Regions from separate parts of the Rhizobium sp. 21-4511-3d genome, predicted to be linked through region 4. Evidence: predicted binding sites of a transcription regulator. Region 4 holds the regulator's gene; each other region holds the start of a gene.
What was found. The regulator HrcA, encoded in region 4, represses chaperone genes, less so after heat shock. The targets are predictions, from matches to a motif close to GTTAGCACTCNCNNNNNGNGAGTGCTAAC.
Positions count from the first base shown of each region.

Region 1: ACQZ5H_RS25690 (DUF6290 family protein) is a predicted target of HrcA. The motif match lies at 1,458-1,486, and genes of this name have one in related genera.
Region 2: groES (co-chaperone GroES) is a predicted target of HrcA. The motif match lies at 901-929, and genes of this name have one in related genera.
Region 3: groES (co-chaperone GroES) is a predicted target of HrcA. The motif match lies at 969-997, and genes of this name have one in related genera.

Region 1 is NZ_JBNWCF010000014.1:6,636-8,836, reverse strand. It holds gene ACQZ5H_RS25695 (relaxase/mobilization nuclease domain-containing protein) at 1-891, opposite strand, end outside; gene ACQZ5H_RS25690 (DUF6290 family protein) at 895-1,299, opposite strand; gene ACQZ5H_RS25685 (ParA family protein) at 1,844-2,201, shown strand, end outside.
Region 2 is NZ_JBNWCF010000010.1:228,933-231,133, forward strand. It holds partial or broken gene ACQZ5H_RS22300 (hypothetical protein) at 207-391, opposite strand; gene ACQZ5H_RS22305 (usg protein) at 528-800, opposite strand; gene groES (co-chaperone GroES) at 1,074-1,388, shown strand; gene groL (chaperonin GroEL) at 1,448-2,201, shown strand, end outside.
Region 3 is NZ_JBNWCF010000011.1:39,425-41,625, reverse strand. It holds gene groL (chaperonin GroEL) at 1-558, opposite strand, end outside; gene groES (co-chaperone GroES) at 615-911, opposite strand; gene chrA (chromate efflux transporter) at 1,143-2,201, shown strand, end outside.
Region 4 is NZ_JBNWCF010000007.1:216,303-218,503, forward strand. It holds gene grpE (nucleotide exchange factor GrpE) at 1-633, opposite strand; gene hrcA (heat-inducible transcriptional repressor HrcA) at 732-1,823, opposite strand; gene rph (ribonuclease PH) at 2,004-2,201, shown strand, end outside.

The sequences.
Region 1 (2,201 bases), on a different contig from region 4:
ATCCCGCCATTCCTTTTGCACCAGGTCGCCCGCAGCCTTGTCATCGGCAATCGAACGACCCCGATCGTCTCGGACGTCGTTCCGCTGCGCGATCAGGTCTCGCAACTTGGCAGCGCCGTATTCCACGCCGTTGCCATAGCCTGTGAACGAGAAAGCCGCAGGGGCCTCTTTCGCAACGGCGCTCGTGTTGAAACGCTCCTGAACCATGGCGGCCGCCTTCACGTCCGCCGTCAGCCGCTCGCCCTGCCCGCTGCGCAACACAACATAGCCCTCGACCTTCAGCGATCCATCGTTTTGGGTTTCGACAGTGTAAGCGTAGCGTCGATCACCAAAGCCGCTGCTGAGAATGTCCCGCACCTTCTCATGCGGGTTCGAGCCGCCGGAAACGCTCACCTCGACGCTAAACGCGCCGATATCGCGGCTCTCGGTCCTGTTTTGGAAAAGGTGATCCCAATCGCCACGCAGACGCGCCAGCTCCTCACGGCCACGCAACGTCTCGCCGTTCTCGTTCTCAACCTTCAGCTCCCCCCCTCTGGAAACATAGTTGAGCATCGAGCCGACGCGGGCGCCGCCACCGTAGGAGGCCAGTTTGACCACGGCGGGCTGGCTCCCTTTGGCAACGCTCGCAAGACGAACGTCCATTGATCGCATAGCACCCGAACCGGCGGCCATCGTCCTCGAAGGCGATGACACGTTGAATGCCGAAGTCCTCACCCCTCCCCTAGATCCCGACCCGCCTTTAGACATCCCAACCTGGTGCTGCAGATTCTTCAGTCTCTTCTCAAGCTCTTCCTCGACAGCGCTCCCACGGCCGCCGAGCGTCATTTCGTGCAATAGCGCCGCGCGCCTTTGCTCCCATTCGCTTGTGAAAGTGCCGAAAAAGAACTCCACGGCCTACACCTCGCCTCGGCGCTCATGCCCGGCACGGCGCGAAAGTGTCCGCAGCTCACTCATTACGGCCGCCTGAATCCGCTGGACGTTGCCAAGGTTGATGTCCAGCTCTGAGGGATGGACACCCTTTCCTGCATTCAGGGAGCGGGCGACCTGATTCAAATTGATGCCGATCATCCGCATGTCTTCGAGCAATGCGGCCATGATCAACCTGTCTTCCGCAGTCAGAATAGGTCGAACGCCAGCACCCTCGAGGAGCAGGGAACGGAAAAGAGCAGACACACTCATACCGGCCGACTTGGCCGCTTCTTCGATAGCCGAATGCTCTGCATCGCTGACGCGGACGTTGATGAGACGCCCCTTGCGTTGCTTGGCTGTCGGCACTTCGATCGTGTCTTTACTCGTCAATCAATTAAGCCTTCCCGGAGCCTTGCGACCGTCATCGTGGGCTTGTCCCACGATCGTGATGCAAAATGTAAAACATTTTTGCGTATCCTGCCACTCTAAACCTAAGGCACTATCTTATAATTTCAACCTAATTTCACCTCTCGACTGGCTCCGCTTCGCTTCGCACTCTTTCCGTTGGAACGCTCACCAGGGTTCACCGCCAAAACCGCTCTCGAAGGCCTTTGTCTGTCCCTCGTACTCAGGTGAAAGGGACGCTTCGCTCTTCACCCTTGCGCCTTCCGTGCGAGCGCCAAGTGAGGCCTCACGCGGCTCCGGGGTTCACCACTCGACCCAGACACTTGTAAAAACCACACGACCAACTCGTGTGGTTTGATAGATGTCCTAAAACGTGCGTTCACACGCATGTTTTGATCTTAACCTGCGTGTGTTCACATGTTAGGTTTGCTTCGATGTGAAGATCTTAACGACGATACTGATGTGCCGATTGAACCCACGTCGGATCGCTAGGGGGCGGGGGAACCTTTAGTCTTGAGAGGATCGTGCAATGGCAATCTGCATATCGCTGGTAAGCGGCAAGGGTGGAGCGGGCAAGACAACCGCCGTAATCCTAGTCGCTGGAGAATATGCGCTTCATGGTAAGCAAGTGCTCTTGGTCGATGCCGATGGCCGACAAAACCTGAATGAGTGGTGGTCCCGTTCCGAGGCGAAAGACAACAGGCCAGACGGCATTGAGCTTCGCACGGCAGTAACCAACGCATCACTTCAGCATATTCTGGAGAACGAAACGCATGGGTTTGATGTCGTGCTGATCGACTCGCCCGGTCAAGACACCGTGCTGCGAGACACGATCATCGCCGGCTCGGACATCGTTATGACCCCGATCCAGCCAAACCAAGACGAGA
Region 2 (2,201 bases), on a different contig from region 4:
TGGTTTCAAGATTTGCGGTTTCAAGACCGGCAAAAAAGAAAATTTGCGATTTAAGGTTCCGCATGAGATTGGCTCTTTCCCGGAATGCCCACCATCGGCAATTTATAGTTTCTGTGCGTGCGTCCCTGCGCCGCGGATGTGTCCGTCACGACCAATGTCAGAGAGCGTTGCGGCACTGAAGCGGCCTTGTGCGGATTGTTTTAAAGGATGGTAGCGTCGAGCGAGCCTTGCGCCGCATTGGCAAAACATCGACCTGATCGTTGCCCTGGCGTACGAGCCGCTCTTCACGCTGCTCGATGTGCGAGGGAAGCCAGGGCGCGTCAAGATGGCAGGCTTTGAGGCGTCACTGAGCATTCACCGCGGTGCCGATGGTCTCTGAACTGCCCACAAGAACCGAGGTTTGCCAGCAGGGACGCGCATTCCATACAGGATTTCAGGACGACCAAAGCCAAGCAACGACCGATCGCTAGCGGGCCCTGCAGTTGGGTCGCACACGAGCTAGAATGAGCAGCAAAGCTCTTTCAGGGTCAGTTTAGCTTGAACTCGCCATCAACGCGCCGCCATTCGTTTGGCCCGACCAGCCTCTGATGGCTGTAACGGACCGAATGCAGCGCTCCATCGAGCGATGCCTCCCAGAAATGAAGGAACCTGCGCATCACCGGAAAGTCGGGAGCCTGATCATAGTCTTGCCAGACGTAGGTCTGCAGGACGGACACAAAGTCGGGGATACGATAGAGGATGTGTGCGGTGGTTAGCCCGTAACCATTGAGCTGGCGGTCCAGATCCGATGAAAACTGCATAGCGAAGCTCCATTTTTCTGCGTGATCATGGTGGCGCAAAACGGCGCCGCGATCAACGCACCTCACCCATAATCCATATTTTATCGTTAGATTTCATTTTGTTAGCAGCCACGTGGGGTGAGTGCTAATTTTTTGTCGCCACCTACTTGAAATCAAAAAATCTCGAAAATAAATTTTTCGCGCGAACGCTCGGGTTGAGGTTCGCACCCGCCCTGACTGTCATCCGGTCCGGTCCGGGTTCAACGTCATTATTTTTGCTCAATGGAGGAAAACATGTCGTTCCGACCGCTTCATGATCGCATTCTCGTGCGCCGCATCGAGAGCCAGGAAAAAACCAAAGGCGGCATCATCATACCCGATACCGCCAAGGAAAAACCCCAAGAGGGCGAGGTTGTTGCCGTCGGCGGCGGCGCGCGCAATGACGCGGGCGAGGTTCAGGCGCTCGACGTCAAGGCGGGTGATCGCATCCTGTTTGGCAAATGGTCGGGTACCGAGATCAAGATCAACGGCGAAGACCTGCTGATCATGAAGGAAAGCGACGTTCTTGGCGTTATCGAGGCCGAGGTCGAACAGAAGAAAGCCGCCTGACCGCTGGCTGTCAGGCGAACGATATCAGTCAAAAAGCTGCCTATTGAAGGAGTGAAGACATGGCTGCGAAAGAAGTCAAATTCAATACCGATGCCCGTGAGCGCATGTTGCGTGGGGTCGATATTCTTGCCAACGCCGTCAAGGTGACGCTCGGCCCTAAAGGTCGCAATGTGGTTATCGACAAGTCCTACGGCGCCCCGCGCATTACCAAGGACGGCGTTTCGGTGGCCAAGGAAATCGAGCTCGAAGACAAGTTCGAGAACATGGGCGCACAGATGTTGCGCGAGGTGGCGTCGAAGACCAATGATCTGGCCGGCGACGGCACGACCACAGCAACAGTGCTTGCGCAGGCAATCGTCAAGGAAGGCGCCAAGGCTGTGGCGTCGGGTTTGAACCCGATGGATCTCAAGCGCGGCATCGATCTTGCCGTCGACGCCGTGGTCAAGGAGCTGAAGGTCAACGCCCGCAAAATCACCAGCAATTCCGAAATCGCTCAGGTCGGCACCATTTCTGCGAACGGCGACGCCGAGATCGGCCAGTACCTCGCCGAGGCGATGGAGAAAGTCGGCAATGAGGGCGTCATTACCGTCGAGGAGGCCAAGACCGCCGAGACCGAGCTCGAAGTGGTCGAAGGCATGCAGTTCGATCGCGGTTACCTCAGCCCGTATTTCGTCACCAATCAGGACAAGATGCGCGTCGAGCTGGAGGATCCCTATATCCTCATCCATGAGAAGAAGCTCTCGAATCTACAGGCTCTCCTGCCAGTCCTGGAAGCGGTCGTTCAGTCCGGCAAACCGTTGCTGATCATTGCCG
Region 3 (2,201 bases), on a different contig from region 4:
TTCGGTTTCAGCGGTCTTGGCTTCTTCGACGGTGATAACACCTTCGTTGCCGACCTTCTGCATGGCTTCAGCAATATCGAGACCGATCTGCTTTTCGCCGTTTGCGGAGATCGTGCCGACCTGGGCAACTTCTTCCGAAGTGTTGATCTTCTTGGCCTTGGCCTGGAGATCCTTGACGACTTCGGCAACAGCGAGGTCGATACCGCGCTTCAGGTCCATCGGGTTCATGCCGGCTGCAACAGCCTTGGCGCCTTCGCGAACGATAGCGCGGGCGAGAACCGTTGCCGTCGTCGTGCCGTCGCCGGCGATGTCGTTGGTCTTCGAAGCAACTTCGCGGACCATCTGGGCGCCCATGTTTTCGAACTTGTCTTCAAGTTCGATTTCCTTGGCGACCGATACGCCGTCCTTGGTGATGCGCGGAGCGCCGAAGGACTTGTCGATAACGACGTTACGGCCCTTCGGACCGAGGGTGACCTGCACTGCGTCAGCGAGGATGTCGACGCCGCGCAGCATCTTTTCGCGCGCAGAGCGGCCGAACTTTACTTCTTTAGCTGCCATTTTGATAACTCCTGAAAAGGGGTGTCAGCGATAAGCGGAACGGGATGACCGGCTGATCAGCCGATGATGCCCATGATGTCGGCTTCCTTCATGATGAGAAGGTCTTCGCCGTTGATCTTGACTTCGGTGCCCGACCACTTGCCGAACAGAACGCGGTCGCCAGCCTTGACGTCGAGAGCGACGACCTTGCCGGACTCGTCACGAGCGCCGGAACCGACAGCGACGATTTCGCCTTCCTGCGGCTTTTCCTTAGCGGTGTCCGGGATGATGATGCCACCCTTGGTCTTTTCTTCGGACTCAACGCGGCGAACAACGACGCGGTCGTGAAGGGGGCGGAAATTGGTGCTTGCCATTGTCTAATCCCTCGATCAAATGACATTCGCGGACCGGGGTGGCCCACATGGATGAGTGTTAGCACTCTCCAATGAGGAGTGCTAGACGCCGTGCATTTAGGGATGGCTCCAGAAAGAGTCAAGGAAAGCCTTCGCGGATTTTTGCGCCGGAATTGTGGAGAGGGCCCGAATTAGCGAGAGGGCCCTAATGGCTAGAGGGTAGGGGATTTGTCTGACGTGGTTGCCGAACCCATGCCGCGGCCTGCTTTTTCCGAAGCCTTCGCCGTCTGGGCCCGCATCGGCTGTCTGAGCTTCGGCGGCCCCGCCGGTCAGATCGCCCTGATGCACAAGACGGTGGTCGAGGAAAAGCGCTGGATCTCCGAAGACCGTTTCCTGCACGCCCTGAATTACTGCATGCTTCTGCCCGGCCCGGAGGCTCAGCAGCTCGCCACCTATATCGGCTGGCTGATGCATGGCGTTCGCGGCGGCATCGCTGCCGGCCTGCTCTTCATCATGCCGGGCTTTCTCGTCATCCTCGTGCTTTCCGGTCTCTATGCCTATTTCCAGAATGCCGAATGGCTGCTGGCGCTGTTCTTCGGCCTGAAGGCCGCCGTGCTCGCCATCGTCATCGAGGCGCTGATGCGGGTCGCCGGCCGGGCGCTGAAATCGCGCTTTCATTATTATGTTGCGGCTGCCTCTTTCGTGGCGCTCTTCCTGCTCAATCTGCCATTCCCGCTCGTGGTCCTCGCAGCCGGCATCGCCGGCTTCGTCGTCGAGCGGCGCAGGCGAAAGGCGGAGGGTGTGGCACCCGTCAAGGCTCCGGCGTCCTCGGGCATGCTGTCGGGATTGACCAGCCGCCATATCGCCAGGCCGTTCCTCATTCTCGCCTTCTGGGTTCTCGTCTGGCAGTTCCCGCTGCTAATCGTTCGGGGATTGCACGCGCCGTCCGATCTCATCGCCGAGGCGCTGAGCGGCGAGACCAACGTCTTTGCCGCCGTCTTCGTCTTCTTCTCGAAGATGGCCGTCGTCACCTTCGGCGGCGCCTATGCCGTGCTCTCCTATGTCGCGCAGATAGCGGTCGAGCATTATGCCTGGCTGCGTCCCGGCGAGATGCTGGACGGGCTGGCGCTGGCCGAGACGACGCCCGGGCCGCTGGTCCTCGTCCTCTGTTTCGTCGGCTTCATGGCCGGGTTCCGCAATGCGCTCGGCATCGACCCGCTGTTCGGCGGCGTGATCGGCGCCAGCCTCGCGGCATGGGCTACCTTCGTGCCGAGCTTCGTCTGGATCTTCGCCGGGGCGCCCTTCGTCGAG
Region 4 (2,201 bases):
TTATGCGTCCTTCTGATCCAGATAGGAATTGGCAGCTTCCGCTTCGGGCTTCGGACCGCCCTTGGCGACACCGACCATGGCCGGGCGCAGAACGCGCTCGCCGATCGTGAAGCCTGCCTGCACCACCTGGACGACGGTGTTGTTCGGGACTTCCGTGTTCGGAATTTCGAACATCGCCTGATGGAAATTCGGGTCGAACTTCTGGCCGACGGGATCGAGCTGGCGAACGCCATGGCGCTCGAGCGTCGAGAGCATGGAGCGCTCGGTCATCTCGACGCCTTCGATCAGCGTCGTCAGGCCGGCTTCGCCCGCAGCCTTTGCTTCGGCCGGGATCGAGTCCAGCGCGCGGCGCAGGTTGTCGGATACAGCCAGCATGTCGCGCGCGAAGGAGGCGACCGAGTAGGACTTGGCATCCTTCACATCACGCTCGGTGCGGCGGCGCAGGTTGTCCATCTCCGCGGCGAGACGCAGGTAGCGGTCGCGCAGCTCGGCATTTTCGGCCTTCACGAGTTCCATCGGATCCGGCTGGGACGATGCCTCAGCGGCCGCTTCATTCTCGACGTTTGCGGCTGCGTCCGCAGCAGCGTCGGCCGCGGCAGCCTCAGGTCCGTTTTTCGTCGTTTCGTCAGTCATGACGGTCTCCGGGTAAAGGGTTTCGGGATGCGCCCGATATCGAGCTTTGACCGCAAAAAATCAAGTCTGCGTGACAAAGAAGCGGAAAATCGGGCTTTTCAGAGGGCGCCGCCGCGCGAAAGGCGGGAAATCAGCTGCGCGGTGTAATCGACCATCGGCACGATGCGCGAATAGTTGAGCCGCGTCGGGCCAATGACACCGACCGCGCCAACGATCCGGTCGTCATCATCGCGGTAGGGAGCGACGATCAGCGAGGAGCCGGAAAGCGAGAAGAGCTTGTTTTCCGAGCCGATGAAGATGCGCACGCCCGGTCCGCTCTCGGCTAGGTTCAGGAGCTCGATCAGGCTGTCTTTCTTTTCGAGATCGTCGAAAAGCATCCGCAAGCGATCGAGATCGTCGGCACCGGCGAGCCCTTCCAGCAGGTTTGCCCGGCCGCGGATGATGAGCTGCGCCGGCTTGCCCTCGTCAGGGCTGCCGGACCAGACGGCGATGCCGCGCTCGACGAGGTCCTGCGAGAGAGCATCGAGTTCATGGCGAACATCGATCTTCAGCTTGTCGAGTTGCTTGCGCAATTCCGGCAAAGTCTGGCCAGTCATATGGGCATTCAGGAAGTTCGCAGCTTCCGTCAGCTGCGAGGAGGTCACGCCAGCCGGTAGCTCGATGATGCGGTTTTCGACCTGATCATGCTCGCCGACCAGCACCGCCAGAGCCTTGGTCGGCTCGAGGCGGATGAACTCGACATGCTTGAGGATGGGATCGCTCTTGGCGGTGATGACAAGCCCTGCGCCGCGCGAAATGCCAGACAGCATCCGGCTCGCCTCGTTCATCATCGATTCCACCGGGTTGTCGCGGCTTTCGGCGCGCACCTGGCGATCGATGCTGGCGCGGTCCTCGGCAGAGAGATCACCGACCTGCATGAAGGCGTCGACGAAAAACCGCAGGCCCACCTGGGTCGGCAGGCGCCCGGCGCTGACATGCGGCGAATAGATGAGGCCGAGCTCTTCGAGATCGCTCATGACATTGCGGACGGAAGCCGGGGAAAGCGACATCGGCAGGATGCGCGACAGGTTGCGCGAGCCGAGCGGCTCGCCATTCTCGAGATAGCCCTCGACGATCCTGCGGAAGATTTCCTTGGAACGCTCATCCAGCGCAGCAATGGCATCCGAAACCGGCGACGACCTGAAGGCCATGAATCCTAAAACACCCACGCTGATGAAACTCCGGAAAATATAGTCAATCTCGCGGGCGTGGCAAAAGGGAATTTGCAAATGGCCGCAGCCAATCGTAGAAGCGGGGCAGCATCAGAAACACGCATGACTACGCCCTGCCGCCGCCGCGGCCACGAGGCCTCATGCAGCAGGAGACAGAGAATGCGGCCGTCAGGCAGAAAAACCGACCAGATGCGCAAGGTCAGCTTCGAGCGCAACTTTTCCAAGCACGCCGAGGGCTCCTGTCTGGTGAAGTTTGGCGACACGCATGTGCTCTGCACCGCGAGCCTGGAAGAGAAGACGCCGCCGTGGCTGCGCAACACCGGCAAGGGCTGGGTCACCGCCGAATACGGCATGCTG